DNA from 2 places in the Clavibacter sp. CT19 genome. Region 2 is predicted to be linked to the other one. Evidence: predicted binding sites of a transcription regulator. Region 2 holds the regulator's gene; the other holds the start of a gene.

Region 1 (14,663 bases), on a different contig from region 2:
CTGATCCGCGCCGCGCCCCTCCTACTGGGGCCAGCCCGGTGTGTCCGCATAAATGAGGACCGGCTAGAGTCGTCTACGAGCAGACGGCCCTTACCCCCCTGGGGCCGATGCTCGCAACCCGACGAGCGCGTCCGTCCATCCCCCCCGGGCGGACCGCTCCCGGACCACGACGGCCTCCTCTCCCCCGAAGGAACCCGGGCCGTCGGAGAGAGGCCCGGCACCGTGCGGCGTTCCCGCGCCCCGTGCCGGGCCTCTCGACCGTCCGCCGCCTCAGGCGCGGGGCGCGTCCTCGAGCGGGAGGTGCAGGATCGCGAGGTCGAGCGACCGCCCGAACTTGACGCCGATTCCGGGCAGGAGCCCCACCCGACGGAAGCCGAGCCGCTCGTGCAGCCGGATGGATCCCGCGTTGCCGGCCTCGATGTCCGCGAACATCGCGCGCTTCCCGGCCGCCTTCGCGTGCGCGATGAGCCCCTCCACGAGCGCCCGGCCGATGCCCTGCCCCTGGAAGCCCTCGCGCACGTAGACGGAGTCCTCTACGGAGAAGCGGTAGCCGGACTTCTCCCGCCACTGCCCGTAGGTGCCGTACCCCGCGACGCGCCCGTCGACGTCGGCGATGAGGATCGGGTCGCCCGCCGCCGTGGTCTCCTCGTACCAGCGCTCGCGCTCGGCGCGGTCCACGGGCTCGTCCATCCAGAGGGCCGTGCCGTGCAGGATGGCGTCGTTGCGGATGTCCAGCAGGTCGTCGATGTCGCGGGGCTCGGCGGGGCGGATCAGCATCCCACCAGGGTATCGGCGCGGTCGTCGCCGGCCCACGAGTGCGGCAGGATCGATGCATGCACTGCACCATCGCGCCCGTCCCCGGGGACGACGAGGACGCGACCCTCCTCCGGCCGGCCCCGCACGCCGTGCGGTCCTCCGCGCGCGAGGGCTCGGCGGCGATCCCCCGCTCCGGCGCCTCCGCCGGATCCGCGCGCTCGCGCTGCTCCGGGCTGACGCTCGCGTGAGGCGCCCCCTGCGGTCGATCCGGCTCCTCGCGCTCTCCTCGCATCCGGGTCCGACGGCCACCGTCACCGTGCTCGCGGCCGGCCTCGCCGCGGCCCTCGGGTTCGCGCCCGGGCGCGTCGCCGCCGTCGCGGTGGCCGTGCTCCTCGGGCAGCTGTCGATCGGGCTGTCCAACGACTGGATCGACGCGGGCCGCGACCGCCGTGTCGGCCGCACCGACAAGCCGGTCGCGCGCGGCGAGGTGACCGTGGCCGAGGTGCGCGTCGCCGCGCTCGGCACGGCGGCCGCCTGCCTCGCGGTGTCCGCGCTGCTGGGGCCGGCCTTCCTCGTCGCGCACGTGGTGCTGGTCGGCGCGGGCTGGGCCTACAACGCGGGGCTCAAGCGCACCGCGGCGAGCGTCGTGCCGTTCGTCGTGGCCTTCGGGATCCTGCCGACCGTGGTGGCGCTCGGTGGCCCGGATCCGCTGCCCGCCGCCGCCTGGGCCGTCGCCACGGGCGCGGTGCTCGGCGTCTCCATCCACTTCACCAACGTGCTCCCCGACCTGGAGGACGACGCGCGGACGGGCGTGCGCGGCCTGCCGCACCGGCTGGGCCGCGTGCCGTCGGGCCTGGTCGCCTTCGGGGCGCTCGCCCTCGGCGCGGTGGTCGCGTCGGTCGGGCCCGTGCTCGCCGATCCCGCGCACGCCGTGACGCCGCTCGCCGTCGCGGGTCTGGTCGCGATGCTGGCGATCGCGGCGTGGGGCGCGGTGCTGGTCGTCACGCGACCACCGGGTCGGCTCCTGTTCCGGCTGATCATGGCGGCGTCGCTGCTGCTCGTGGCGCTCGTCGCGGCGAACGCCACGCAGCTCACCTGATCCGCGCGCCCGCGTCCCTGCCCATGGCGTAGACGGACGCGAGCCCGGCGGCGGCGGGCGACGCGAGGACCGCGCGGAGCCCGGCGTCGCGCACGACCCGCGTGAGGCCGCGGACCGGCCGGCCGAGCGCGGTGTTGATCTCCGACTGCACCGCGGCGCGTCGGGCGCTCGACATGCGGTCGCGCTCCCAGCGGGCGATGCGGTGCGCGTCCGGCACGCCGTCGCGGGAGCGGACGGCGTCGACCAGGATCGGCGCGAGGGCGTCCGCGTCGAGCCAGCCGAGGTTCATGCCCTGGCCGCCGATGGGGCTGATCTCGTGGGCCGCGTCGCCGATGAGCAGCGCGCGGCCGGCGGACATGCGACGCGCCAGACGCCGCCGTACGCCGAACCCGCTGACGGGATCGAGGTCCGCGGCGCGTACGACGTGGCCGGTGCGCGCGCGCACCGCCGCGGCGACGATCTCGGCCGGATCGCCGTCCCCCTGTCCGGCGCGCACGCCGACGACGAAGCGGCGCATGCCGCCGGGCAGCGGGAACGACTCGACGACGCCGTCCGGGTGCAGCGTGATCACGGCGTCGTCGCCGCCGTCCGTGGTGTCGGGCGCGTCGCCCATGAGGAAGCGGTCGGGCAGCGGGCGCTCGTCCACGCCGATGCCGAGGAGGTCGCGGACCCGGCCGCGCGTGCCGTCGGCGCCGATCACGAGGCGCGCCGTCGCCTCGACGAGCCGGCCGTCCGCGTCCTGGCCCGTCGCGCGGACGCCGCCGCCGGGCGCCTCGACCGGATCCGCGTCGAGCCCCGTGAGCGTCACGCCGCGTCGGAGCGCGTCCGGGGCGAGCGCGGCGAGGCGGCGGGCGAGGATCGCCTCGGTGCGCCACTGCGGCAACGCCGCCACGTACGGGTGCGTGGCGGACGCGCCGGCGAAGGACACCCGGCCGATCGCGCGACCGCGCGCCATCGCGATGCCGTTCCGCACGAGCACCGCCTCGGCGACCATCTCGTCGGCCACGCCGAGGCGGTCGAACGCGTCGAGGGAGGGCGCGTGGATGCCGATGGCCCGGGACAGCCGCGCGGGCTCGGGCCGCGCCTCCCAGACGCGCACGTCGAGGCCAGCCTGCGCGAGGAGCGCCGCGAGGTGGATCCCCACGGGCCCGCCGCCCACGACCAGCGCGTCGCGCGGGCTCACCGCGTCGCGCCCCGCGCCGAGGGGTCGCGCACCAGGAGCAGCCGGCAGGGCACGGCCCCCTCGACGCGCCAGCCGTCCGGCACGCGCAGCGCGAGCTCCACGGGCGTCCAGCTGCGGCGGATCGAACGCAGCCCGTCGACGTGCACGAACGAGCCCCGCGCCACCAGCCGGGACAGCGGACCGTAGACCGCGTACGCGAGCCGGCTCCGCGCGATGTCGCCGTGCATCGCGCGCGGGGCGAGCGCCGCGGAGTCCGCGAGCAGCGCGTCGAGGGCGGCGTCGTCGAGATGGTGCAGCACGTGGTTGCTCGTCACCAGGTCGAAGCGGCGGCCCTCGGCGACGAGGTCGGCGCTCGACGCCCGGAGGAACGTCAGGTCGGGATCCGCCGGCAGGTCGCGCGTGAACGCGGCCGCGCGGGGATCGGGGTCGATGCCCGTCACGCGCAGCCGCAGCCCGTCCCGGCGCGCCCACCGGACGAGGGCGACGGGCACGTCCCCGCCGCCCGAGCCGATGTCGAGGAGCGTCGTCTCCCGCGCCGGGGACAGCAGCGGGCGGATCCGGGACCGGTACACCCCGCGCCACCCCGCCACGACGCGGTTGACGAGCGCGAAGCGGGCGTACGTGCGGTCGAGCGCCGCGGGGTCGCAGTCGGGGTCGTCCATCAGCTCGGTGAGGCCGACGTCGCGACGGGACAGGTCCATCAGGCGATGCGGCGGGTCATCAGCGACGTCTCGACCGTGAGCCCCGGTCCGAACGCCATGGCGCACACGCGACCGGCACCCGCGCCCGGGACGGCGACGGGTGCGGCCAGCTCGCTGCCGTCCACGCCCGGGACGTCCGCGGGCGGGGTGCCGTGCAGGATCCGCTGGAGCACGAACAGCACGGTCGCGCTCGACATGTTGCCGACCTCGGCCAGCGTCGACCGCGATGCCTGGAGCTGGCGGGGCGCGAGCGCCAGCCGGTCCTCCACGCGGTCGAGGATGCTGCGCCCGCCCGGGTGGATCGCCCAGTCCTCGATGTCCGCGGGCGCGACGCCCCGGAGCGCGGGCACCTGCGCCCACAGCGGCTCGAGCGCGCCCGTGATGTGCTCGTCGATGATCTTCGGCACGTAGCTGGAGAGCACCATGTCGAAGCCCTGGTCGCCGATGGTCCACGCCATGTCGTCCTCGCCGACGGGCGTGAGCACGGTCTCGAACGCGTCGAGGTCGAGCACGGTGGAGCCGGCGGGCGCGGGCCGCGCGGTCACGATCGCGGCCGCGGCCCCGTCGCCGAACACGGAGGACGCGACGATGGTGTCCGCATCGTCCGAGGAGTGCAGGTGCAGGGAGCACAGCTCGACGCACACGACGAGGACGACGGCATCCGGGTCGGCGGCGCAGAACTGCGACGCCATGCGGAGCGCGGGGAACGCCCCGTAGCAGCCCATGAAGCCGAGGTGGAAGCGCTGGGTGGACGCGCCGAGGCCGAGGCCGCGGACCACGGCGTAGTCGGGGCCGGGCGCGTAGAAGCCGGTGCAGGACACGGTGACGACGTGGGTCACGTCGGACGCCTCGATGCCGGCCGCCTGCTCGACCGCCTGACGCGCCGCGCCGAGCAGCAGCGCGGGGGCCTCGCGGATGTACGTGTCGTTGCGGGCGCCGGTGCCGGGCGTGAGGATCCGGCCGGTCCCGCGGTCGTAGAACACCGGCTCGTCCGCGTGCGGCCCGGCCGGAGCGTCGGCACCCGCCATGCCGGGCGCGGTGCCGAGCTCGTCGATGACCGTGTGCCGCGTGCGGATGCCGGACGCCCCGAACGCCGCCGAGACGAGCCGCGTCCCGAGGCGGCTGAGCTCGGGCTGGCTCCCGAACAGGTCGCGCACCCCCTCCTGCGCGAGGACGGTCGGCGGGACCTCCGTCGCGATGGAGCGGATCGACGCGGTCAGCGTCGGCCGCCGGAGACGACGGCGGCGCCCACCGCGATGACGACGGCCACGGCGCCCGCGCCGATCGAGGCGGCGAGGGCGGGGTCGTTCCGGGTGAAGGCGCGCGTGCGGGCCGTCACGTCGTCGGTCGTGCTGCGGACGCGCGCGACGACGTCGTCGCGGATGCCGCGCACGCGGCCGGACGCCTCGGCCTTCAGGTCCGACGCCCGGGCCGGCACGTCGAGCGCGGTCTCGAGCTCGCGGACGGTGCGGGCGAGCTCGTCGCGGCCGGAGCGGATGTCGCGCTTCAGCTCCTCGGGGCTGCGCTTGGGCGCGGGCGGGATGTCGGCCCCCTGCCCGTGCGGGGCCGACTCGGCGACGACCTTGTGCTTGCGCACCTCGCGGGCCACGGTCGTCACGGCACCGAGCACGCTCACCTCGCCGGTCGGGGACTTCTTCTTCTTCGCCATGCGCGGGCTCCTGCCGTCGGGAAAGGACATCGGTGGGTCCATTGTGCTCCGCCGCGTGCACGGCGGAGCGCGATGCGACGAGGGGCCGGCGCTCGTGCGTCGGCCCCTCGTCGCGGGACGGGCCTCTCGGCCCGGTCGGCTCCTCCTAGAAGAGGGCCTTCTCCTTCAGCCAGTCGGAGGCGATGGCGGCGGGCTCCGCCTTCTCGTCCCCCTGGTTGCGGCGGTTCATCTTCGTGAGGTCCTCGGTGGTCAACGCGGCCGAGACCTTGTCGAGGATCGAGGTGATGTCGGGGTTCATCTTCGCGGTCTTCACGAGCGGCACGACGTTCTGCGCCTTGATGAGGTTCTCGGGGTCCTTCAGCGTGACGAAGCCGTTGTCGAGGATCGACGGCGTGGTCGTGTAGATGTTCGCCATGTCGACCTGGCCGTCGAGGAGCGCCTTGACGGTGTTGGGGCCGCCCTGGTCCTCGATGGTGACGAGGCTGGCATCGGCGCCGTAGACGCTCGTGAGCCCGGGGATCCCGTACTCGCGCTCGCCCAGCACCGCGCCGCCGCCCACGCGGACCGTCTTGCCCTTGAGGTCGGACAGGCTCGTGACGCCGTTGGCCGCGGAGTACTCCTTGGTGACGTTGTAGGAGTCCTTGTCCTCGGCGGGCGACTCGTCGAGCACCTCGAAGCCGTCGGGGAGGGCGGCGCCGAGGGCGGAGTAGACGTCGTCGCTGGAGGCGGCCGTCGAATCGGTGTCGTACGCCGCGAGCAGGTTGCCCGTGTACTCGGGGATGAGGTCGATGGACCCCTCCTCGAGCGCCTTGAGGTAGACCTCGCGCTCGCCGATCTGCAGGTTGCGCGTGACCTTCACGTCGTTGGCCTCGAGGGCCTGCGCGTAGACCTCCGCGAGGATGACGTTCTCGCCGAATGCGGCTGATCCCACGGAGATGGTGTCGCCGGGCGCCGCGGAGCCCTGGCCGCCCGAGGTGTCGAGGGGGTCGCCGGACGCGCAGCCGGCGAGGGCCATCGCGGTGCCCAGCGCGACGGTGCCGACGAGGAGCCGGCGGGTGATGCTGTGGGACATGTGCTGTGTTCCTTTCAGGAGGTGGTGCTGACCGCGTGCCTCGACGAGGCGTGCGGTGAGTCGGGGGTGCGTCCCGCGGCGGCGACGACGCCGCGGGGGATGACGAGTCGCTGCACGACGGCGAACACGCCGTCGACGACGAGCGCGAGGGCCGTGACGAGGATCGATGACGCCAGGAGGAGCGGGAAGTCCCGCGTGGTGAGGCCGGTGAAGATGTCGCGCCCGAGGCCGCCGAGGCCGAGGAAGGCGCCCAGGGTGACGGTGCTCACCACCTGCAGGGTCGCCGCGCGGAACCCGCTGATGATGAGCGGCAGGGCCAGGGGGATCTCGACCCGACCGAGGATCTGCCGTTCCGTCATCCCCACCGCGCGGGCGGCGTCGATGGCGGGCCGGTCGACGGCCTGGATCCCGGCGTACACGCCCGCGAGGAGCGGGGGGATGCCGAGGACGGAGAAGGTGAGGATCGGCCCGGTGAGCCCGATGCCGAACAGGAGGCCGAGGAGCACCAGCACGCCCAGCGTAGGCAGCGCGCGCAGCCCCCCGGAGAAGGCGACGGCGACGTTGCGTCCACGACCCGTGTGCCCGATGTAGAGCCCGGCGGGCACGGCCACGAGCGCCGCCAGGCCCATGGCGAGGCCGGTGTAGGAGAGGTGCTCGAGGAGGCGCGTGCCGTATCCGGTGCCCCCGCCCCACCTGGAGCCGTCGAGGAGGAGGCCGAACGCCTCGGCGAAGAGGTTCACGAGGCGCTCGCATCCGTGACGAGGGCGGCGCGGCGGGCGGAGCGCGACCGCGCGCGGAGGGAGGGCGTGCTGGCCCACGGCATGAGGAGCCGACCGGCGATGACCAGCAGGAGGTCGAAGACGAGGGAGATGAGGAGGATGCCGACGATCCCGGTGAGGATCTCCGTGTAGAACTGCCGCCGGTACCCCGAGAGGATCATCGTCCCGAGGCTCTGGATGCCGGACAGCGACCCGACCGTCACCATGCTGACCGTGCTCACCGAGACGACCCGGAGGCCGGCGAGCAGGACGGGCCCGGCCAGGGGCAGCTCCACGCGCCAGAAGCGCCCCCATCCGGCGTAGCCCATCGCGGTGGCGGACTGCGTGACGTCCTCGGGGACGGACGCCAGGGCGTCCGCGGTGATCCGGATCATGAGCGCGACGGCGTACACGCTGAGGGCGACCACGACGTTGAGCGGGTCGATGATGGTCGTGCCGATGATCGCCGGGATGGACAGCAGCAGGGCGATGGACGGGATCGTGTACAGCGCGCCCCCGACCGCGAGCAGCGAGCCGCGCGCCCGTCGGTAGCGGTTCGCCAGCCAGCCGAGCGGCAGCGAGATCACGAGTCCCAGGATGATGGGCGTCGCCGACAGCGCCACGTGCGCGACGGCCAGGTCGAGCACCGTCTGGATGTTCGCGAGGACCCAGTTCACGCGGGTCCCGCACCCTGCGCCGGAGCACCGGGGGCGTGCGCGGCCCCCGCCTCGGTCCGGGCGGCGCGGTCCTCGTCGTCGAGCACGCCGACGAGGCGCCCGTCGCGGTCGACGAGCACGCGGCCGGTGCCGGTGTCCTCGAGGTGGAGCGCGCGCTTGCCCTTGTCGGCGCCCACGAAGTCGCGGACGAAGTCGTTCGCCGGGGCCGAGAGGATCTCCTGCGGCGTGCCCTGCTGGGCGATGCGGCCGCCCTTCTCGAGGATCACGACCTGGTCCCCGAGGAGGAAGGCCTCGTCGATGTCGTGCGTGACGAAGACGACGGTCTTGTCGAGCTGCGTCCGGAGGCGGATCAGCTCCTGCTGCAGGTCGTCGCGCACGAGCGGGTCGACGGCGCCGAACGGCTCGTCCATGAGCAGGATGTTCGGGTCGACCGCGAGCCCGCGGGCCACGCCCACGCGCTGCTGCTGACCGCCGGAGAGCTGGGACGGGTAGCGGTCGGCCATCGAGCGGTCGAGGCCGACGGTGTCCATGAGCCGGAGCGCGTCCTCGCGCGCCTTCCGCTTGTCGACGCCCGTGAGGCGGGGCACGGTCGCGATGTTGTCGACGACCCTGCGATGCGGCAGGAGGCCCGAGTTCTGCATCACGTAGCCGATGCTGCGGCGGAGCTTGACGGCGTCCTGGGTCGCGATGTCGGTGCCGTCGATCTCGATGCGGCCGCTCGTGGGATCGACCATGCGGTTGATCATGCGCATGAGTGTCGTCTTGCCGCAGCCCGAGGACCCGACGAGGACCGTCGTGGTCCGCGAGGGGACGACGAGGCTGAAGTCCTCGATCGCGAGCGTGCCGTCCGGGTACTGCTTGCGGACGTGGTGGAACTCGATCATGGGTGGCTCATTCCTCGTAGGCACTACGAATCGACACTTGCCAGGCACACCAGCGAACCACGCCCGCCGCGGTTCGGCCGCACCGGCGGCTCCCCTGACGCCACTTCGTAACAAATGGACGCTCGCCGGACAGCCCACCGGACGCGGGCCGTGGACCCGGGCATCCGGGGCGTCGGCCAGGATGGAGGGCATGACGCGCATCCTCGCCCGGGCCCTGTCCGCCGACGACCTGGTCGCCCTGCTCGACGTCGACCACGCGGGCGACGCCGTGCCCGCACCCTCCTGGCGCATCCAGCCGGGCCAGCGCGTCGCCGTCCTGGTGGACACGCTCCCCCGCCGCGCCGAGGGCGACACGGAGGACCAGGTGCCCGTCCGCCGGCTCGAGTCCGCGCGCTGGGGCCTCGTCCCGGCCGGATCCCCGGGGCCGGACCAGGTCCCGCCGCTCGCCGAGGTCCCCGCCGAGTCCCTCGCCTCCCGGCCCGAGCTCCTGCCGGCGCTCGTCTCCCGGCGCGCGGCCGTCCCCGTCTCCGGCTACTACGAGCACCACGAGACCGACGACGGGCTCCGCACGCCCTACCTCGTCGGCGCGGGTGACGGCGTCGTGCTGCTCGCGGCGCTGTACGAGTGGTGGCGGGATCCGTCGCGCGCCGCCGACGACCCGGCCCGCTGGGTGCTGAGCTGCGCCGTCCTCACCCGGCCCGCGGCCGGCACGGTGGAGGCGCTGTCCGAGCGCATGCCCGTGGTGCTGTCCCCCGACGTCGTCGAGGAGTGGCTCGACCCCACGGCGGAGGGCTCGCCCGACCTGCTGCGCGCGGTGGCCGCGCAGGCCGAGGACGTCATCGAGGAGCTCGCGATGGACGAGGTCGGCCCCGGCGTCGACCAGGGCGCGCCGGACACCGCGGCGCTCGCCCGCCCGGTGTGATGGGCGTCCCGCTCCGCCCGGGTCTGCTTGACTGAGCGCGTGGCCCCCTCCTCGAAGAAGAAGAAGCACGCGACCCGCACGCTCCTCGAGTCCCCCGCCGCCGCACCCGTCCTGCACCGGGCGGCGCGCATGGAGGACCGCATCCACGAGATCCGCGAGGGCCGCGCCCGCAAGCGGGGCCTCCAGCCGACCGTCATCCCGTACGCGGGCTACGGATCCGTCCGGTGGGTGCGCGTGCTCTGCCGCGTCCTCCTCACCGACCCGAAGAGCAAGCGCGCGCTGGCCGGCGACAAGGTCGTCCGCGGCTGGCGGAGCTTCACCAGCGTGCCGCTCACCGACGTCGACGTGGTCGTCGAGATCGACGGCACCGAGCACCACGTGCGGGCCGACCGCGGCGGCGTCGTCGACACGGTCGTCGAGGCGGCGCTGCCGAGCGGGTGGCACACCATCCGCATCCGCTCCGAGGGGTCGGAGACCGTCGAGGCCCCGGTGTTCATCGTGGGCGACGACGTGCGCACCGGGATCCTCAGCGACGTCGACGACACCGTCATGGTCACCGCGCTCCCCCGGCCCTTCCTCGCCGCGTGGAACACGTTCGTGCTCGACGAGCACGCGCGGACCCCCACGCCCGGAATGGCCGTGCTCTACGAGCGCCTGCGCGTGCGGCATGCGGGCTCGCCCGTGCTGTACCTCTCGACCGGCGCCTGGAACGTGGCGCCGACGCTCACCCGCTTCCTGTCGCGGAACCTGTACCCGCCGGGCCCGATCCTCCTCACCGACTGGGGTCCCACGGTCGACCGCTGGTTCCGCAGCGGCATGGAGCACAAGCGGCTGAACCTCCAGCGGCTCGCCGAGGAGTTCCCGCGCGTCAAGTGGATCCTCGCGGGCGACGACGGCCAGCATGACGAGCTGCTCTACGGCGAGTTCGCGGAGCGGAACCCCGACAACGTGAAGGTCGTGCTCATCCGCCAGCTCAGCGCCGGCGAGGCCGTGCTGGCGGGCGGCCGCGCCAAGGCCGAGGAGCGGGCGCTCGACAGCAGCGTCCCGTGGGTCTACGCCCCGGACGGCGCGAGCCTCCTCGCCCAGCTCGACGACCTCGGCCTCGCCGACGACTCCGGCACCCGCATCGGCACCTAGTCCCCGCACCACGACGAGGGCCCCGCAGGAGATCTCCTGCGGGGCCCTCGCGTGTGCGGGTGGATCAGACGGCGTCGGTGAGCGCCTGGAACTCGTCGTCGGTGAGCTCGATGGCCGCCGCGGCGATGTTGTCCTCGACGTGCCCGACCGACTTGGTGCCGGGGATCGGCAGCATCACGGGCGAGCGGCGCAGGAGCCAGGCGAGCGCGAGCTGCGACGGGCTCGCGTCGTGCTGCTTCGCGAGGGCGTCGAGCGGGCCGCCGTCCTTCGCGAGCTCGCCGGTCGCCAGCGGGAACCACGGGATGAACGCGAGGCCCTCGGCCTCGGCGTACTCGAGCAGCGGCTCGGCGTCGCGCTTGGCGAGGTTGAAGAGGTTCTGCACGGAGACGATCTCGGCGATCTCCCGCGCCGCCTTCACATCGTCGACGGAGACCTCGGACAGGCCGATGTGGCGGATCTTGCCCTCGGACTGCAGCTCCTTGAGCACGCCGATCTGGTCCTCCAGCGGCACGGCCGGGTCGATGCGGTGCAGCTGGTACAGGTCGATGCGCTCGAGGCCGAGGTGGCGGAGGCTCAGCTCGGCCTGCTGGCGCAGGTACTCGGGGCGGCCGACAGGGCGCCAGTCGCCGGGGCCGGGGCGCGTGAGCCCGCCCTTGGTCGCGACGACGACGTCATCGGCGTACGGGTGGAGCGCCTCCTTGAGGAGCTCCTCGGCGACGAACGGGCCGTAGGAGTCGGCGGTGTCGAAGAACGTGACGCCGAGCTCGGCGGCGCGGCGGATGACGCGGACGGCCTCGGCCGGGTCCGCGGGGGCGCCCCAGACGCCCTCGCCGGTCAGCTGCATGGTGCCGTAGCCGAGACGGACGACGGGCAGGTCGCCGCCGATGGTGAACGTGCCGGATGCGCCGGCTGCGGTGGTGGTGTCGGTCATGTGGACCCTCCTCGGGTGTCGATGACGAGGGAGGCGTCTGCCGCCCTCGGGACCCTGGTGCCAACGCACGGGTCGCCGGATCCATGCCCGATGCGCGTGACGAGCACGAGACCCTCAGGCTCCGGTGGAGGGTGAGGCGGATCCGCCCGCTCCCCTCGTGGATGTCGGCGCGCGTTCCTACACTCGGACCAGACGTTCGAACACCCGTTCGAACGCACGAGGCGCGGCCGGCGCGACGACGGGAGGAGCGGCATGATGCGGATCGACGAGGACGTGGAGGTCGAGCTCTCGGGAGACGGCTCGCCGCTGCGGTTCACCTGGCGGGGCGTCGTGTACGGCGTCGTCAGCTCGCCCGAGCGGTGGATCGCGCGGGTCGACTGGTGGCAGCGCACGGGCCGCGCGCCCCGCGGCGCGAGCGGGCACCTGCTCGAGCTCCGGATGTGGCGCGTCGAGGCCGTGCCGCTCACCACGGGAGCGCGCCGGGTCGACGGGTCCTTCGACCTGAGCGTCGACGGGCGCGGCAGGTGGTCGCTCGTCACGGCGTCGGACGAGGAGCTCGACACGCGCCTGTTCGCCTGAGCGCGGCTGTGGGTGACGCGGGGAATAGCCGACGGCGTCCCGGCCTTGGACCCCTCGGCGCCGCGCACGGCGTCGGCACGCGGTCACCCGGATCGCGGCGCACGGAGGGACCCGGCATGGCGGCACTCGAGTGGCTGTTCGACGCGCAGCTCCGCATCGGCGACCAGGTCGTGCTCTGGCGCGAGATCGTCGGCAACCTGTTCGGCCTGGCCAGCGCGCTCGGCGGCATGCGCCGCAAGGTCTGGGCGTGGCCCGTCGGCATCGTCGGCAACGTCCTGCTCTTCACCGTCTTCCTCGGCGCCGTCTTCGGCACGCCGAACCCCGTGAACCTGCTCGGCCAGGCCGGGCGCCAGATCATGTTCATCGCCGTGTCGGTCTACGGCTGGCACCGCTGGCAGCAGGCCCGGCACGGCGGCGCGCCCGTCGTCCCGCGCTGGGCGTCCGGCCGCCAGCGCGCGCTGCTCGTGGTCGCGCTCGTCGGCGGCACCGCGCTCCTCACGCCGCTGTTCCGCGCGCTCGGCTCCTACGAGCCCGTGTGGGCCGACGCCTGGATCTTCGTCGGCTCGCTCCTCGCCACCTACGGCATGGCGAAGGGCTGGGTCGAGTTCTGGCTCATCTGGGTGGCGGTCGACCTCGTCGGCGTGCCTCTGCTCGTGGGCGCCGGGTACTACGCGTCCGCGTTCATGTACGTCTTCTACGGCGCCTTCACCCTCACGGGCTTCTTCGTGTGGATGCGCGCCCGCGGCACCGCGGCGCCCGCGGTCGAGACGGCGTTCCCGGATCCGCGCGTCGTCGAGGCGCCCGCCGACCGCTAGGTCGAGGTCGGCCCGGTCGGCGATTCCCCGGTCGGCGATCCCCCGGTCGGCGAGCCCGCGGTCAGCGACCCTGGCCGTTGGAGCAGGTGCTCTGCGCCGCCGTCTGCCCGGTGATGCTCGGGTCGAGCACCTCCGAGGTCGGGGTGGGCGGCGTCGTCGGCGACGCGCCCTCGGCGGGCGGCGCGCCTTCGGCAGGCGGCGCGGCCTCGGCAGGCGGCGCGGCCTCGGCGGGCGGCGTCGGGGTCCCCGCGCCCGGCACGCTGCTGCCCGGCACGCTGCCGGCATCGTCGCTCGGAGCCGGCTGGCCGAGCGAGAAGTCCGCGTCGGAGGCGAGCAGGCTCACGAGCTGCGCGGCCGCCGCCTCGTCCGGCTGCACGCGGCCGTTGGCGAGGACCGCGCCCGGGTACTGGAGGAACACGACGTCGTCGAGCGGGATGTCCTTGAAGGTCAGCGCCACAGACACGAGGGTGTCGAGGTCGGCGAGCGACGTCGACAGCTGCATGTTGTCGACCACGGCGCGCGCGATGCCGTAGAGCTTCGCCGGGTTCGTGAGCGTGTCCGCGCTCTTGATCGTGCGGACGAGCGCGCTGAGGAAGACCTGCTGGTTGCCGATGCGCGAGATGTCGCTGCCGTCGCCCACGCCGTAGCGCGTGCGGAGGAACTGCACCGCGTCCTTGCCCTGGAGGGTGTGCGGGCCCGGATCGAGCGCGAGGTCGGTCTTCCTGTCGTAGATCCCGTTCGCCACGCAGACCTCGACGCCGCCGACCGCGTTGGACATCTCCACCACGCCGTTGAACTGCACGACCCCGCCGTACGGGATGTCGAGTCCCGTGAGGCCCTCGACCATCCGCACGGTGCACTCGAAGCCGCCGCGCGTCAGCGACTCGTTGAGCTGGGCGCGCGCGCTGGCCGGGTACTTCGTGCCGTCCGGTCCCTCGCAGGCGGGGATGGGGACGAGCATGTCGCGGGGGAAGGAGATGACCGTCGCGCGGCTGCTGTCCTCGCTGATGTGCAGGAGCATCGTCACGTCGTTGAGCGAGGCCGTGCCGACGTCCTTCGCGGCGCCGTAGCCGTCGCCCTGGCCGGCGCGGCTGTCGCTGCCGACGATGAGGATGTTCGCGCCGCCGTCGATGCCGCCGAGGGAGGGCGGGAGGGCCTGGCCGCCGGAGATGTCGACCTGGTTCGCGGAGACGGTGCGGGAGAGGTCCCAGGCGGCGATGCCCACGACCGAGACCGTGCTCACGAGGGCGACCACCGCCGTCACCGCCACGCCCTTCATCACCGTGCGACCGGCGCTCGGGGCGCGGAGCCGACCGTGGCGGGCGATGCCGCGGACGCGGGCCCGATCGGCGCGGGTGCTCTGGGGGGCGTGCTGCATGGATGGATCTCTCGTCGCCGGGTGGGGAGCGCCGGGCTCGGGCACCCGGATCATCCACAGGCTAGCCGAGCCCGGTGGAGAGTCCCATCGGCACGCGGGCCG
Region 2 (14,663 bases):
GAGCACCAGGTGCGCGTCGGTCGGATCCACGTAGAAGGAGTCCTGCATCGCGCGCGCCGGGTGGTCGGGCGGGAAGTTGAGCGCGTCGAAGTTGAACCACTCGCTCTCGAGCTCCGGGCCCTCGTTCACCTGCCAGCCCATCCCGACGAAGATGTCGGCGATGCGCTCCTCGAGCATGGTGAGAGGGTGGCGGGCGCCGGCGCGCCAGCGGCTCGGCAGCGCGGTGACGTCGACGGCCTCGGCGACGAGGCGCTCGGCGGCCTCCTGCTCCTGGATCTCGGCCTCGCGGGCCTGGAACGCCTGCGTGACGCGGGCGCGCGACTGGCCGACGAGCTTGCCGGCGTCCTTGCGCTCGGCGGGCGGCAGCGACCGGAGCGACCCGTTCAGCCGGGCGAGCGGGGACGCCTCGCCGATGTGGGCGGAGCGCGCCTGGGCGAGCGACGCGGAGTCGGTGGTGGCGGCGAGCGCGGCCATCGCCTCGTCCACGGCGGAGGCGACGCTCTCCTCGGAGATCTGGGGTTCGGACATGAGGCCCGAGTCTACCGATCGGACGGGGCGCGACCCGCCCTCACGAGGACGCGCGACGGGCCCGCCGCGTGCGTGCGACGGGCCCGTGACGGGAGGCGGGGAGCGCCCCGCGGAGGGCCTACGCCCCCTGCGAGGTCCCGACCGCGACGGTCTTCGCGACACGCGGACCGCGCTTGCGGGCGAGGCGACGCGCGATGGTCGAGACCGTGAGGTTGAGCACGAGGTACATCCCCACCATGACCACGAAGATCGGCAGCGAGTTGTCGCGGCTCGTGGCCTCGAGGATCAGCTCCCCCTGCTTGGTGAGGCCCACGAGGCTCACGATCGTGCCGAGCGCGGTGTCCTTGATGAGCACCACCAGCTGGGCGACGATGATCGGCAGCATCGTGCGGAACGCCTGCGGGAACTCGACGAGCAGGCGGTTCTGCAGCGGACGCAGGCCGATGGCGAGGCCCGCCTCGCGCTGACCGCGCGGGAGGCCGAGGATGCCGGACCGGAGCGCCTCGCCGATGATCGCGCCGTTGTAGAGCGTGAGCGCCGTCACGACCGACCAGTACGGGCCGATCGGGAAGATGAGGTAGATGAACAGCATCATCAGCAGCACGGGCATGCCGCGGAAGAACTCGAGCACCACGGTGACGGCGTAGCGCACGATCCGGTGCTCGCTCATCCGGAGGAGCGCGAGCACCATGCCGAGCAAGATCGCGAGCACCGCGGCGACCGCGGCGGACTGCAGCACCACCCAGAGGCCCTTGAGCAGCAGGCCCCAGACGAGCGGGTCGTTGAGCACGAGCCAGATGTCGGGGCTGAACTGCCCGGCCTGCTGCAGCTTGACGGCGGCGAAGGCCAGGACGGCCACGAGCACGACCCCGGTGACGACGGAGAGGATGCGGGAGCGACGGCGGGCGCGGGGGCCGGGGACGTCGTAGAGGACCTGGCTCATCGGGAGACCGCCACTCGCTTCTCGAGGTGGTCCGCCAGCTGACCGAGCGGGACCGTGATGATGAGGTAGAAGAACGCGACGCCCACGAACACCCAGACGACCGCGTTCCCGTTGGCGTTCGCGACGTCGCGGCCCACGTTGAACAGCTCGTAGATGAAGTAGGCGCCGGCGATCGACGTGTTCTTGGTGAGCGCGATGACCACGTTGATCAGCGGCGGCACGACCGTGCGCAGCGCCTGCGGCAGGATCACGTGCCCGAGCGTCTGCGAGAACGTGAGCCCGATGCTGCGCGCCGCCTCGGCCTGCCCGACCGGCACGCTGTTGATGCCCGAGCGGATCGCCTCGGCGAAGAACGGCGCCGTGTAGAGCGTGAGCGCGAGCACCGCGGCCGTCATGAACGGCAGCGCGCCCGAGATCGACGTGATCACGACGCTGAAGAAGGTGAAGACGAGCAGGAGCGGGGTGTTCCGCAGCAGCTCGACGTACACCGTGGAGGTGGCGCGGAGGCTCGCGACGGGCGAGATCCTCATGGCGGCGATCACGACCCCGAGCGGGAGCGCGAAGAGCACCGTGGTGAGGAGCAGGCGCAGCGTGCCGCCGAACCCCCGGAGGAACACGTCGAGATTGTCGAGGATCACGTCCACGGCACACCTCCTGGATGATGCGTCCGGCGGGCCGGACGGCGGGTGGATCCGGGCGCTCGGGCGCCCGGACGAGGGAGGGCCCCGCGCGCGCGTCGGCGCGCGCGGGGCCCGGTGGGACTAGTAGCGGTCGATCGCCGGGGGCTCCGGCGTGTCGATGACCGTGCCGGCCGTCGCCTCGAACAGGCGCGCCCAGGTGCCGTCGTCGTAGGCCTCCTGCAGCGTGTCGTCGATGAAGGTCCGGAAGGCCTGGTCGTCCTTGGCCACGCCGATGCCGTAGGGCTCCTCCGTGAAGGTCTCGCCGTCGCCGACGAGCTTGAACTCGCCCTCGTTCTGGTCGATGAAGCCGGAGAGGATCACGTTGTCGGTCGTGACCGCGGACACCTGGCCGTTGCGCAGCGGGTCGAGGCACTTGCTGTAGACGTCGGTGGGCACGACGACCGCGCCGAACTTCGCCTCGATGTTCGCGGCGGGCGTGGATCCGGCGACGGAGCAGACCTGCTTGCCGCGGACGTCCTCGGGGGTCGTGATGGTCGTGTCGTCCGCGAGCACCATGAGCGCCTGGCCGGCGACGTAGTACGGTCCCGCGAAGCCCACGACCTCCTTGCGCTTGTCGTTGATCGTGTAGGTCGCGACGACCGCATCGACCGAGCCGTTCTGGATGAAGGGCTCGCGGTTCGCGGACACCGTCTCCGTGAACTTGATGCCGTCGAACGGGATGCCCATCTTGCTGGCGACGAGCGCCGCGATGGCGACGTCGAATCCGGCGGGCTTGCCGTCGAGTCCCGCGAGGCCGAAGAGCGGCTGGTCGTACTTCGTGCCGACCTTCATCTCGCCGGCGGCCGCGAGGCGCGCCATCGTGGTGCCCTCGTCGAACGTGGGGTTCTCCGCGAGCTCGAGCTTGTAGGGGCCGTCGCCGTTCTCGGGCGCGTTCGTGCCGGCGTCGATGCCGCCGTTCGAGGCGCTGCCGGCGGCGCCGCAGCCCGTGAGGGCGACGACGACGATCGCGGCGGCCGCGGCGATGGTCAGTTTCCTGTTCTTCATGGTTCCCGTTTCTCTGCTGGTGAGGTGGATGACGGATGCGACGTGTCGCGCGTGGTGCGGGTCGTGCCGTGGTGCGGGTCGTGCGGGCACCCGGACGCGCCTGCCTCGGCGGCGTCCGGATGCGGCGGGCGGGCGGCTCGGGCGGCCCGCCCGCGCGTCAGTGGGCGAGGATCTTCGAGAGGAAGTCCTGCGCGCGCGGGCTCTGCGGGTCGTCGAAGAACGCCTGCGGGGTGGTGTCCTCCTCGATGGCGCCGTCGGCCATGAAGATCACGCGGTCCGCGGCCTTGCGGGCGAAGCCCATCTCGTGGGTGACGACCACCATCGTCATGCCGTCCTTCGCGAGGCCGACCATGACGTCGAGGACCTCGGTGATCATCTCGGGGTCGAGCGCCGAGGTGGGCTCGTCGAGGAGGATCAGCTTCGGGTCCATCGCGAGCGCGCGCGCGATCGCGACGCGCTGCTGCTGGCCGCCGGAGAGCTGGGCGGGCATCTTCTGCGCCTGGTTGGCGACGCCGACGCGGTCGAGGAGCTCCATCGCCCGCTTCTCCGCCTCGGCCTTGCTCTTCTTGCGGACCTTGATGGGCCCGAGGGTCACGTTCTCGAGGACGGTCTTGTGCGCGAACAGGTTGAACGACTGGAAGACCATGCCCACGTCGGCGCGGAGGCGTGCGAGCTCGGCGCCCTCGGACGGGAGGTCCTGGCCGTCGATGGTGATGGTGCCGTCGTCGATGGTCTCGAGCCGGTTGATCGCGCGGCACAGCGTCGACTTGCCGGAACCGCTGGGGCCGATGACGACGACGACCTCGCCGCGGTTGACCGTGGTCGAGATGTCCTTGAGGACGTGCAGGTCCCCGAAGTGCTTGTTGACGTGGGATACGACGACCAGGGGCTCGCCGACCGCTGCTGCGGCGGGCGAGGCGGGGTCCACCGTCGGGCTCTGCTCCATGCGAACACCATATCCATGACGGTGTTTCGTCCGCGTTTCCCCGGGGCATCGTCACCCCATCGTGACGCGCCGCTCGCGTTTCCGCCGATCAGGCCCGGTGGACCCGCCCGTCGGAGACCTCGCGGCCGTCAGGCGTCCGCGGCACCGACCGTCGGGCCGCCGGCTCAGGCGCGCTGCGCGAACGCCGACTCGTAGAGGCACACGGATGCGGCGGTCGCGAGGTTCATCGACTCGGCCTGGCCGTAGATCGGCACGACGACGGCGCGGTCCGCGAGCGCGAGGTGCTCGTCCTGGAGGCCGCGGGCCTCGTTGCCGAACAGCCACGCGGTGGGCGCGGCGAGGCCGCCCGACGAGCGCTCGGCGAGGAGGTCGTCCCCCTTCACATCGGCGGCGAGGACCTGGAGACCTGCGGCCTTCACGCGCTCGAGCACGGCGTCGAGCTCGGGCATGATCGCGACCGGCAGGTGGAACAGCGATCCCGTCGTGGCGCGCACGACCTTGGGGTTGTAGAGGTCGACCGACCGGCCCGTGAGGATCACGGCGTCGGCTCCGGCGGCGTCGGCGGCGCGGATGATGGTGCCCGCGTTGCCGGGATCGCGCACCTCCTCGAGGATCGCGATGAGGCGCGGCTCGTCGCCGAGGATCTGCTTGAGCGAGGTGGGGAACTGCCGGCACACGCCCACGACGCCCTGCGGCGTGACGGTGTCCGCCATCGACGCGATGACGTCCTCCGTGACGAACTCGACCTCGACGTCCGACTCGCGGACCGCGCGCGCGAGATCCGGGTAGCGGTCGAGCGCCGTGGGCGTCGCGAAGAGCTCCAGGACGAGGTCGGGCCGGAAGGCGAGAGCCTCGGACACGGCCTGCGGACCCTCGAGCAGGAAGAGGCCGGTGTCGGCACGGGCATCCCGCTTCGCGAGCTTGGCGACGCCTCGGACGCGTGGGGAGCGGGGGTTGTCGAGCATGGCCCAAGACTAATGGCGCGCCCCCGAACGGGGACGCGCCATCAGCGGTGGGGCGGGATGCGCTACGCGTTCGCCGCGACCTTGGGGGCCGAGGTGTTCGCGGGCAGGGCGGCCTTGGCCGTCTGCACGAGCGAGGCGAAGGTCGCGGGCTCGTGGACCGCGAGGTCCGCGAGGATGCGACGGTCGACCTGGACGCCGGCGAGCGAGAGGCCCTGGATGAGGCGGTTGTACGTCAGGCCGTTCGCACGGGCGGCGGCGTTGATGCGCTGGATCCAGAGGCGGCGGAACTCGCCCTTCTTGGCGCGGCGGTCGCGGTACGCGTAGACGAGGGAGTGGGTGACCTGCTCCTTGGCCTTGCGGTACAGGCGCGAGCGCTGGCCGCGGTAACCGGCGGCGCGCTCGAGGATGACCCGACGCTTCTTGTGGGCGTTGACGGCCCTCTTGACTCTTGCCATTTCAGTTGTTCCTATTCGAGTTCAGGTGTCGCGGGCGACGAGGGGGTCTAGCGACCGAGGAGCTTCTTGGCGACCTTCATGTCGGCCTTGGCCAGGGGCTGGTCCTGGTTGAGTCGCGCCTTGCGCTTGGAGGACTTGACCTCGAGGTTGTGGCGCATGCCGGCCTGCTGCTTCATGATCTTGCCGCTGCCGGTGACCTTGAAACGCTTCTTGGCACCCGAGTGGGTCTTCTGCTTAGGCATTGTTCTCTTCTCTCGCTTCTCGTGCGCTCGCCTTGTTGGCGTCGCGCTTCGCGTTGGCCTCGGCCTTGGCCTCGGACTTGTTCTTGTGCGGTCCGATGACCATGACCATGTTCCGGCCGTCGATCGTGGGGGTGGACTCGACGCTGCCGAACTCGGCGACGTCCTCCGCGAACATCTTGAGCAGGCGCACGCCCTGGTCGGGACGCGACTGCTCGCGGCCGCGGAACAGGATCATGGCCTTGACCTTGTCGCCGTCCTGGAGGAAGCCCTCGGCGCGCTTGCGCTTGGTCTCGTAGTCGTGCTTGTCGATCTTCAGGCGGAAGCGCACCTCCTTGAGGATGGTGTTCGCCTGGTTGCGGCGTGCTTCCTTGGCCTTCTGCGCGGCCTCGTACTTGAACTTGCCGTAGTCCATGATCTTCGCCACGGGGGGCTTGGAGTTGGGCGCGACCTCGACGAGGTCGAGGTCGGCTTCCTGCGCGAGACGCAGCGCGACGTCGATGGATACGACGCCGACCTGCTCGCCTGCTGGGCCAACGAGGCGAACCTCAGGAACTCGGATTCGATCGTTGGTACGGGGATCGCTGATGGACTGCTCCTATTCGTGTCTTCGGGTGGCCCGGCGGCGTGTGAGCCGCTCGGATTCGAGACGAGGAGAGTTCTTCACCAGGGTGCGACGGATGCGTCGTACTCGGCAACACGCCCTTCCCCGCAGATGCGGGGCTCCCGTCTGCGGGTTCCCCTGCGGGATCCGTTCGGACGGGGGAGCGAAATCGACCCGGTAACCTATGGAGGCGGTCAAGCGCGGGTGGGAGATCAATCCTCTTTCGAACCGGGACTGTGACAGCCCCGGAGCCGTCGATCAGCATAGCAGACACCGGGTCCGTCCCGGAAGGGCGGGGATCGACGCCGCGGCGGGTCACCGCACCGGGCCGCATCCGCTCCCCGCCGCCGCACCGCCCGCACCACCAGCGAAGGACAGACATGACCGACACCCCCCGTCCCGACTCCGCGCCGGACGCGCACGTGCACCGCTTCGAGGAGCCGGACGCCGCGGTCGACGCCGCAGGCCCGGCCGAGGGAGTCGAAGGCGCCGCGGGCGTCGCCGACGAGGACACGGCCGACTTCGTCGCCGACCAGTACGCCCGCGACATCGCCGAGGTCTCCGCCGTTGAGGTCATCACCACCACCGCCGTCCACCTCATGAGCGCCGCCGCCGTCAAGTGCGGGCTCGCCGACGACCCCGCGACGCAGACCGACCTCGCCGAGGCGCGGAAGCTGATCATCTCGCTGGCCGGCCTCGTCACCGCCGCCTCCCCCGAGCTCGGCGACCAGCACGCGCGCAGCCTCCGCGACGGCCTCCGCTCGCTGCAGCTCGCGTTCCGCGAGGCGTCGCCCTACCCCGACGCGATCGGCCAGGGCCCCGGCGAGAAGTACACCGGCCCCGTCTCCTGACGCACGACCCGCGCGGCGTGGCCCGCCCGGGACGCGGGTCCAGCGCACGCGCCGCCCACGAGGCCGAGGACGTCCGAGGCGCTGCCGCGGTCGGCGCTCCCGCGCACCCGGTCAGGCGGCCGAGGTGACGCGGAGCCCCATGCTGTCGACGCGGTCGGCGAGCACGGCGCTCCGCGACCACCGGTCCTGCACCCGCGCGAGGAGGTCGTCCAGCGCCGACCGGTCGAGACCGTCGACGAGCAACAGCGTGATGAGGAGCTCCGGGCCCTCGAGGCGGGCCCGCGGGTCCCCCGACGCCGTGCCGAGCGCCACGACGGCGGGCTCCTCCCGGACGCTCTCCTCGAGCTCCGCGACGACCTCCGGGTCCTCCGGGCTCGGGGTCCACGGCAGCGACCGCGCGACCGCCCAGACGGCGGGACGACGCAGCACGAACTCGGTGTCGGACATCGGGTCGAGGACGACGAGGTCCGTCTCCTCGCTCGCGGCGGCCAGCGCGACCCGCACGGCGTCCGTCGGCACGGGCCGGGCGGCCGGATTCCATCGGCCCATCGCGGCGACGGACGTGAACACCGGCATCACCGTGCGGCCGTCGGGCCCGGCGACCGTGATGATCGACAGCTCGGCGCTCTTGTCGGCCTTCAGGCCGGTCTCGCCCACCCCCTCCTCGCCGAGACGCGCCACCAGCGGGATGAGCAGGCGGGCGTCGCGGAGCGCGTCCACGACCGCGGCCGCCCCCACCTCGCCGCGTCCGTGCCGGGCGAGCGCATCCGCCAGGGCGGGAGGCGCGGATCCGTCGTCGCCCGGGAACGCGGTCGGCTCGAAGGAGCGGCCGGCCCAGGGCGTCCCGGCGGAGTCGGCGTGCGGCGTGGAGCCCGTCATCACTCCCCGGCGACGTCGAGCGCCTGGCCGAGCGTGAACGCGCCCGCGTAGAGCGCCTTGCCGACGATGGCGCCCTCGAGCCCGAGCGGCACGAGCTCACGCAGGGCGGCGATGTCGTCGAGGCTGGAGACCCCGCCGGACGCGACGACCGGGCGCTCGGTGCGCTCGAGCACGTCGCGCAGCAGCTGCAGGTTCGGCCCCTGGAGCGTGCCGTCCTTGGTCACGTCGGTGACGACGTAGCGCGCGCAGCCGGCCTCCTCGAGGCGCTCGAGCACCTCCCAGATGTCGCCGCCGTCCTGGGTCCAGCCGCGGGCCGAGAGGGTGCGGCCGCGAACGTCGAGCCCGACCGCGACGGCATCGCCGTGCTGCGCGATGACGCTGGCCGCCCACTCGGGGTTCTCGAGCGCCGCGGTGCCGAGGTTGATGCGCGTCGCGCCGCTCTCGAGCGCCACGTCGAGCGAGCGGTCGTCGCGGATCCCGCCCGACAGCTCGATCTGCACGCCGTCGATGGCGCGGATCACCCGGGAGATGACGGCGAGGTTGTCGCCGCGGCCGAACGCGGCGTCGAGGTCGACGAGGTGCAGCCACTCGGCGCCCTGCTCGGCCCAGTCGCGGGCCGCGTCGACGGGGTCGCCGTAGCCGGTCTCGGTGCCGGCCGCGCCCTGCGTGAGGCGCACGGCCTGGCCGCCGGCCACGTCGACGGCGGGCAGGAGGGTCAGGCGGGGCGTGCTGGTGAACTCGCTCATGGTCGCTCTCGTTCTGTCGTGCGGGCGGGCGGATGCCGTCGGCGACGGCGGGGCGTTCGGGCCGTCAGGCGGCGCGGAGGGTGCCGAGCCAGTTGGCGAGCAGCCGGATCCCGGCCTCGCCCGACTTCTCGGGGTGGAACTGGGTGGCGGACAGAGGGCCGTTCTCCACGGCGGCGACGAAGCGCTCGCCGTGCGTGGCCCACGTGACGCGCGGCGCCGGCAGCGGAGGAAGCGCGTCGATGCCCCAGGTGCGCGCGGCGTAGGAGTGCACGAAGTAGAAGCGCTCCTCCTCGAGCCCGGCGAACAGCGACGATCCCGACGGGGCGTCGACCGTGTTCCAGCCCATGTGCGGCAGGACGTCCGACTCGAGGCGGTCCACCGTGCCCGGCCACTCCCCCAGCCCGGCGACGTCGACGTCGCGCTCCACGCCCCGGTCGAACATGACCTGCATGCCGACGCAGATCCCGAGCACGGGTCGCCCGCCGGCGAGGCGGCGGTCCACGACGCGGTCGCCGCCGGCCGCCCGGAGCGATGTCATGACCGCGGAGAACGCGCCCACCCCGGGGACCAGGAGCCCGTCGGCCTCGTGGGCCCGTCTCGGGTCGCCCGTGAGCTCGACGTCGGCTCCCGCCAGCTCGAGCGCCTTGACGGCGGAGTGGACGTTGCCGCTTCCGTAGTCGAGGACGACGACGGAGGGCCGCGTCACAGCGCGCCCTTGGTGGACGGGATCCCGGACACCCGCGGGTCGAGCTCCTTCGCCTGGCGGAACGCGCGGGCGAAGGACTTGAACTCGGCTTCGGCGATGTGGTGCGGGTCGCGTCCCCCGAGCACGGTGACGTGCACGGTGAGGCCCGCGTGGAAGGTGATGGCCTCGAAGACGTGACGGACCATGGATCCGGTGAAGTGGCCGCCGATGAGGTGCATCTCGAACCCGGCGGGCTCGCCGGAGTGCACGAGGAACGGGCGACCGGAGATGTCGACGACGGACTGCACGAGCGCCTCGTCGAGCGGCACGAGCGCGTCGCCGAAGCGCGCGATGCCGGCCTTGTCGCCGAGCGCCTGGCGGATGGCCTGGCCGAGGACGATGCCCACGTCCTCCACCGTGTGGTGCACGTCGATGTGCGTGTCGCCCGTGGCGGTGACCTTCAGGTCGGTGAGCGAGTGCTTCGCGAAGGCGGTGAGCATGTGGTCGTAGAACGGGACCGAGGTGCTGATCTCGGAGGCGCCGGTGCCGTCGAGGTCGAGCTCGAGCTCGATGCTGGACTCGCTGGTCTGCCGCGTGACGTGCGCGGTGCGCGCGAGGGTGCTCATGCCCTCCATGCTACCGAGCGGCTCCGACTCCCCCGCTCGCTCCCGGCCGCCACCGGGAGACGAGCGGGCCCCGCCTGCCGTCGCCCGCGTGCGGGGGCGCCAGGAGGGATCAGCGGGCGTACTGCGCCGGCACGGCGAGCTGCTGGCCCGCCGAGACGTCCGACGTGGGCAGCCGGTTGAGGTCGACCAGCGAGGCGATGACATCGCGCGGGTCGGAGGACGGCGCGATCTCCTCGGCGAGGTCCCAGAGGGACTGGCCGCTCGAGACGGTGACGTACTCGAGGGGCGCGGCCGCGGCGTCCTTCGACGCGACGGCGGCGCCGCCGTTGAGGGCCACGAGCCCGACGCCCAGCGCCAGGGGCATGGCGACGAGCGCCGTGAGGACGACGCGGCCTCGACGGGTGATGCGCAGGCGCGTGCGCGGCGCGACGGCGGCCTCCGCGACGGCGATGGATGCGGGTGCGGGTGCGGGTGCGGGTGCGCTGACAGTGGCGGCGGGGGCTGCGGTGTTCATGGTGACCTCTCGTGCGAGACGGTGGGGCGTCGATGCGACGCGCCCGGCGGTGCAGTGCGGTACGGCATGCGATGCGGGTCCGGCAGCTCGCACCCGGCTCTCGGCCGGGAGAGCCGGATGCGAAGCTGTGTTCCGAACATACATTCGAAGACGGCGCTCCGCAAGCCCCCATCGCCCCGATCGTGCATCGTCGGCCGCGACACGCTCGAACAGGTGTTTGTACGAGGTGCCCCGGGTGGATACAGTTTCGAGTGCCTGGTCTCCATTCCACCGGGCACCACCGACATCGCCCTCGCGAGGGCGTCGCCCCGCCGGGTCGACGCGCCGCGGAGGGCGTCGGCGACGAGAGGCGGGCCGTGGCATGACGGACGAGCGAGCGGCGGGCGGCGGCGCGACGAGGCGCCGCAAGAGCCTCAGCGACAAGCAGATCTCGATCCTGGAGTTCATCCAGCGCACCATCGCCGGCCAGGGCTACCCGCCGAGCATGCGCGAGATCGGCGACGCCGTGGGCCTCGCCTCGCTCTCCAGCGTCACCCACCAGCTCAACCAGCTGGAGCTCTCCGGCTACCTCCGGCGCGACCCGAACCGGCCCCGCGCCCTCGAGGTGCTCATCGACCTCCCCGGCAGCGGCGCCGCCGAGAGCGGCGAGCCGTCGACGCCCGTGGGCGACGCGGCCATGGTGCCCATGGTCGGGCGCATCGCGGCCGGCATCCCCATCACCGCCGAGCAGATGGTCGAGGAGGTCTTCCCCCTCCCCCGTCAGCTCGTGGGCAAGGGCGACCTCTTCATGCTGCGCGTCGTCGGCGACTCGATGATCGACGCGGCCATCTGCGACGGCGACTGGGTCGTCGTGCGCCAGCAGAAGACGGCCGAGAACGGGGACATCGTCGCGGCGATGCTCGACGACGAGGCCACCGTCAAGGTGTTCCGCCAGCGCGACGGCCACACGTGGCTGCTGCCCCGCAACAGCGCCTTCGAGCCGATCCTCGGCGACTTCGCCGAGGTCGTCGGCAAGGTCGTGGCGGTCATGCGCTCCGTCTGACGCCCGCACGACGCACGAGAGCGGCCGGTCCCCGAGGGGATCGGCCGCTCTCGTGCGTGCGGGGAGTCGCGGATCAGGCGGTGGGCACCACCGCGTACCGGGCGACCTGCGCCTGCTGCTCCGCCGTGACGAGCGCGCGCACGCGCGTCCCGTCCTCGACGTAGGACGTCTCGAGCACCTTCGCGCCGTCGTGCAGCATCGCCACGACCTCGCCGTGCTCGAACGGCACCAGCAGGTCGACCTCGATGGTCGGCTGCGGCAGCAGCTCGGCGATGCGGCGACGCAGCTCCTCGACGCCCTCGCCCGTGCGGGCGGAGACGAACACGCCCTGCGGGGCGAGCCCGCGGAGGACGACGCGGTCCCCGTCCGACGCGAGGTCGCTCTTGTTGAACACCACGATCTCCGGGATGCCCGACGCGTCGACCTCGGCGATGACCTCGTGCACGGTGGCGAGCTGCGCGGCCGGATCCGGGTGCGACGCATCCACGACGTGCACGAGCACGTCGGAGTCCGCGAGCTCCTCCAGCGTCGAGCGGAAGGCCTCCACCAGCTGATGCGGCAGGTTGCGGACGAAGCCCACCGTGTCGGCCAGCGTGTACAGCTGCCCCTGGTCGGTCTCGGTCTTGCGGACCGTGGCGTCGAGGGTGGCGAACAACGCGTTCTCCACGAGCACGCCCGCCTTCGTCACCCGGTTCAGCAGCGACGACTTGCCGGCGTTCGTGTATCCCACGATGGCCACCGACGGCACGGCGTTGCGGTCGCGGTTGGCGCGCTTCGTGTCGCGCGCGGGCTTCATCCCGGCGATCTGCTTGCGCAGCTTCGCCATGCGCGTGTTGATGCGTCGGCGGTCGAGCTCGATCTTCGTCTCACCCGGACCGCGGGATCCCATGCCCGCGCCCGCGCCGCCGACCTGGCCGCCGGCCTGGCGCGACATCGAGTCACCCCAGCCGCGGAGGCGGGGAAGGAGGTACTGCAGCTGCGCGAGCTCGACCTGCGCCTTGCCCTCGCGGCTCTTGGCGTGCTGGCTGAAGATGTCGAGGATCACGGCGGTGCGGTCGATGACCTTGACCTTCACCACGTCCTCGAGCGCGCGCCGCTGGCTCGGGGCGAGCTCGGTGTCGGCGATGACGGTGTCGGCACCGACCGCGGCGACGAGCGCACGCAGCTCCTCGGCCTTGCCGCTGCCGAAGTAGGTGCTGGGGTCCGGGGTGGGCCGGCGCTGCAGCAGGCCGTCGAGGACCACGGCGCCCGCGGTCTCGGCGAGAGCCGCGAGCTCGCGCATGCTGTTCTCGGCGTCGTCGACGGAGCCCTGCGAGTACACGCCGATCAGCACGACGTTCTCGAGGCGCAGCTGCCGGTACTCGACCTCGGTGACGTCCTGGAGCTCGGTCGACAGGCCGGCGACGCGACGCAGCGCCTGGCGGTCCGCGCGCTCGGACTGGTCGCCGTCGAAGCCCTGCTCGGTGTCGGGGGCCGCGGACAGCGCCTGCGCACCGGATCCGCGGAAGAGGGCGTAGCCGGCGGACCGGTTCTCCGCCCGGGCGAGGACGCGCGCGACGACGTCGTCCCCGGCGGTGCTCTCGGTGGACGTCGTCGTCGGGTCCGCGGGCTGGTCGTGCTCGTCGTGCGTGATCATGTGCTCCCATCGTAGCGTCGGCGTCCGGTATCGTCCCGTTCATGGCCGACGCGCATTACTTCTCCTCGTCGCCGGCCGGCCCCCTGCGCACCCGCACCATCACGGTCGAGCTGGGCGGACGGACGGTCGACCTCGAGACCGCGGGCGGCGTCTTCAGCCCCGAGCACGTCGACCAGGGCACCCTGGTGCTGCTGCGCAACGTCCCGACGCCTCCGGCGGAGGGCCATCTGCTGGACGTGGGCTGCGGCTGGGGGCCGGTGGCGCTCGACCTGGCGATGCGGTCGCCGTCGGCCACGGTGTGGGCGGTCGACGTGAACGAGCGGGCGCTCGAGCTGACGCGGGCGAACGCCCGGTCCCTCGGTCTCGAGAACGTCAACGCGGTGCTGCCCGAGGATGTTCCCGCCGACCTCGCGTTCGCCACGGTGTGGTCGAACCCGCCCATCCGTGTGGGCAAGGAGGCCCTGCACGGGATCCTCACGCACTGGCTGCCTCGGCTCGCGGACGGCGCCGACGCGTGGCTGGTGGTGCAGCGGAACCTGGGATCCGACTCCCTGCAGCGCTGGCTGGTCGATGCTCTGCCCGCGGGGCTCGAGACCACGCGGGCCGCGTCGGACAAGGGCTTCCGCGTGCTGCGCGTCCACCGCGCCGACGACTAGGGCACGGGCCGGCTCTCCGCTCCGACGACGACGGCCGGGCCGCTGCGACGATCAGGCCAGCGCGACGACGCCGTCGAACACCAGCTCCGCGGGACCCGACAGGCCGACGTGCTCGCCGTCCTCCGCCGGGAACATGCGCACTCCGAGCACGCCGCCGGGGACCTGCACCCGCCACTGGTGCGGGGCCGCCGCGCCCGCCCAGTGCCGGGTCGCGAGGGCGGCGGCCACCGCGCCCGTGCCGCAGCTCAGCGTCTCGCCGCTGCCGCGCTCGTGCACGCGCATCGTGATGTGGCCGATGCCGTCGACGACGAGCGGATCCGCGGGGACGACCAGCTCGACGTTCACGCCGCCCGCGGGCTCCGGATCGAGCTGCGGGACGAAGCCCAGGTCGGCCTGCGCGAGCTCGTCCTCGCTGGAGAGCGCGACGACGACGTGCGGGTTCCCGACGTCGATGCCGAGGCCGGGGCGGGCCACCTGCAGGTCCTTGGCGCGCACCAGGGGCTCGCCGCCGGCGAGGGCCCAGCGTCCGAGGTCGACCTGGAAGCCGGATCCGCTGCGCTGCACCTCGCGCACGCCGGCGCGGGTGCCGATGGGGACGGTGCGGCCCGGCGGCAGCTCGATGAGGCCGTTCTCGATGAGGAAGAGCGTGAACACGCGGATGCC

The links. The regulator LexA, encoded in region 2, represses DNA repair genes until DNA is damaged. The targets are predictions, from matches to a motif close to TCGAACANNTGTTCGA.
Region 1: PED38_RS13115 (DUF6504 family protein) is a predicted target of LexA. The motif match lies at 11,986-12,001, and genes of this name have one in related genera.

The regions. Positions count from the first base shown of each region.
Region 1 covers NZ_JAQHYR010000010.1:105,579-120,241, forward strand. Annotated here, with positions in the region: gene PED38_RS13040 (hypothetical protein) at 1-4, shown strand, start outside; gene PED38_RS13045 (GNAT family N-acetyltransferase) at 271-777, opposite strand; gene PED38_RS13050 (hypothetical protein) at 834-1,004, shown strand; gene PED38_RS13055 (UbiA family prenyltransferase) at 1,001-1,855, shown strand; gene PED38_RS13060 (FAD-dependent oxidoreductase) at 1,848-3,038, opposite strand; gene PED38_RS13065 (class I SAM-dependent methyltransferase) at 3,035-3,739, opposite strand; gene PED38_RS13070 (type III polyketide synthase) at 3,739-4,959, opposite strand; gene PED38_RS13075 (DUF3618 domain-containing protein) at 4,956-5,408, opposite strand; gene PED38_RS13080 (ABC transporter substrate-binding protein) at 5,554-6,480, opposite strand; gene PED38_RS13085 (ABC transporter permease) at 6,495-7,220, opposite strand; gene PED38_RS13090 (ABC transporter permease) at 7,217-7,915, opposite strand; gene PED38_RS13095 (ABC transporter ATP-binding protein) at 7,912-8,799, opposite strand; gene PED38_RS13100 (SOS response-associated peptidase) at 8,990-9,721, shown strand; gene PED38_RS13105 (App1 family protein) at 9,761-10,858, shown strand; gene PED38_RS13110 (aldo/keto reductase) at 10,923-11,789, opposite strand; gene PED38_RS13115 (DUF6504 family protein) at 12,042-12,368, shown strand; gene pnuC (nicotinamide riboside transporter PnuC) at 12,485-13,183, shown strand; gene PED38_RS13125 (LCP family protein) at 13,245-14,561, opposite strand.
Region 2 covers NZ_JAQHYR010000007.1:194,882-209,544, reverse strand. Annotated here, with positions in the region: gene pheS (phenylalanine--tRNA ligase subunit alpha) at 1-528, opposite strand, end outside; gene PED38_RS10490 (amino acid ABC transporter permease) at 647-1,471, opposite strand; gene PED38_RS10485 (amino acid ABC transporter permease) at 1,468-2,115, opposite strand; gene PED38_RS10480 (glutamate ABC transporter substrate-binding protein) at 2,233-3,156, opposite strand; gene PED38_RS10475 (amino acid ABC transporter ATP-binding protein) at 3,314-4,102, opposite strand; gene PED38_RS10470 (TrmH family RNA methyltransferase) at 4,267-5,067, opposite strand; gene rplT (50S ribosomal protein L20) at 5,130-5,522, opposite strand; gene rpmI (50S ribosomal protein L35) at 5,570-5,764, opposite strand; gene infC (translation initiation factor IF-3) at 5,757-6,350, opposite strand; gene PED38_RS10450 (DUF1844 domain-containing protein) at 6,746-7,216, shown strand; gene PED38_RS10445 (SseB family protein) at 7,328-8,095, opposite strand; gene priA (bifunctional 1-(5-phosphoribosyl)-5-((5-phosphoribosylamino)methylideneamino)imidazole-4-carboxamide isomerase/phosphoribosylanthranilate isomerase PriA) at 8,095-8,841, opposite strand; gene hisH (imidazole glycerol phosphate synthase subunit HisH) at 8,906-9,547, opposite strand; gene hisB (imidazoleglycerol-phosphate dehydratase HisB) at 9,544-10,152, opposite strand; gene PED38_RS10425 (hypothetical protein) at 10,262-10,666, opposite strand; gene lexA (transcriptional repressor LexA) at 11,028-11,708, shown strand; gene hflX (GTPase HflX) at 11,782-13,344, opposite strand; gene PED38_RS10410 (class I SAM-dependent methyltransferase) at 13,386-14,000, shown strand; gene dapF (diaminopimelate epimerase) at 14,052-14,663, opposite strand, start outside.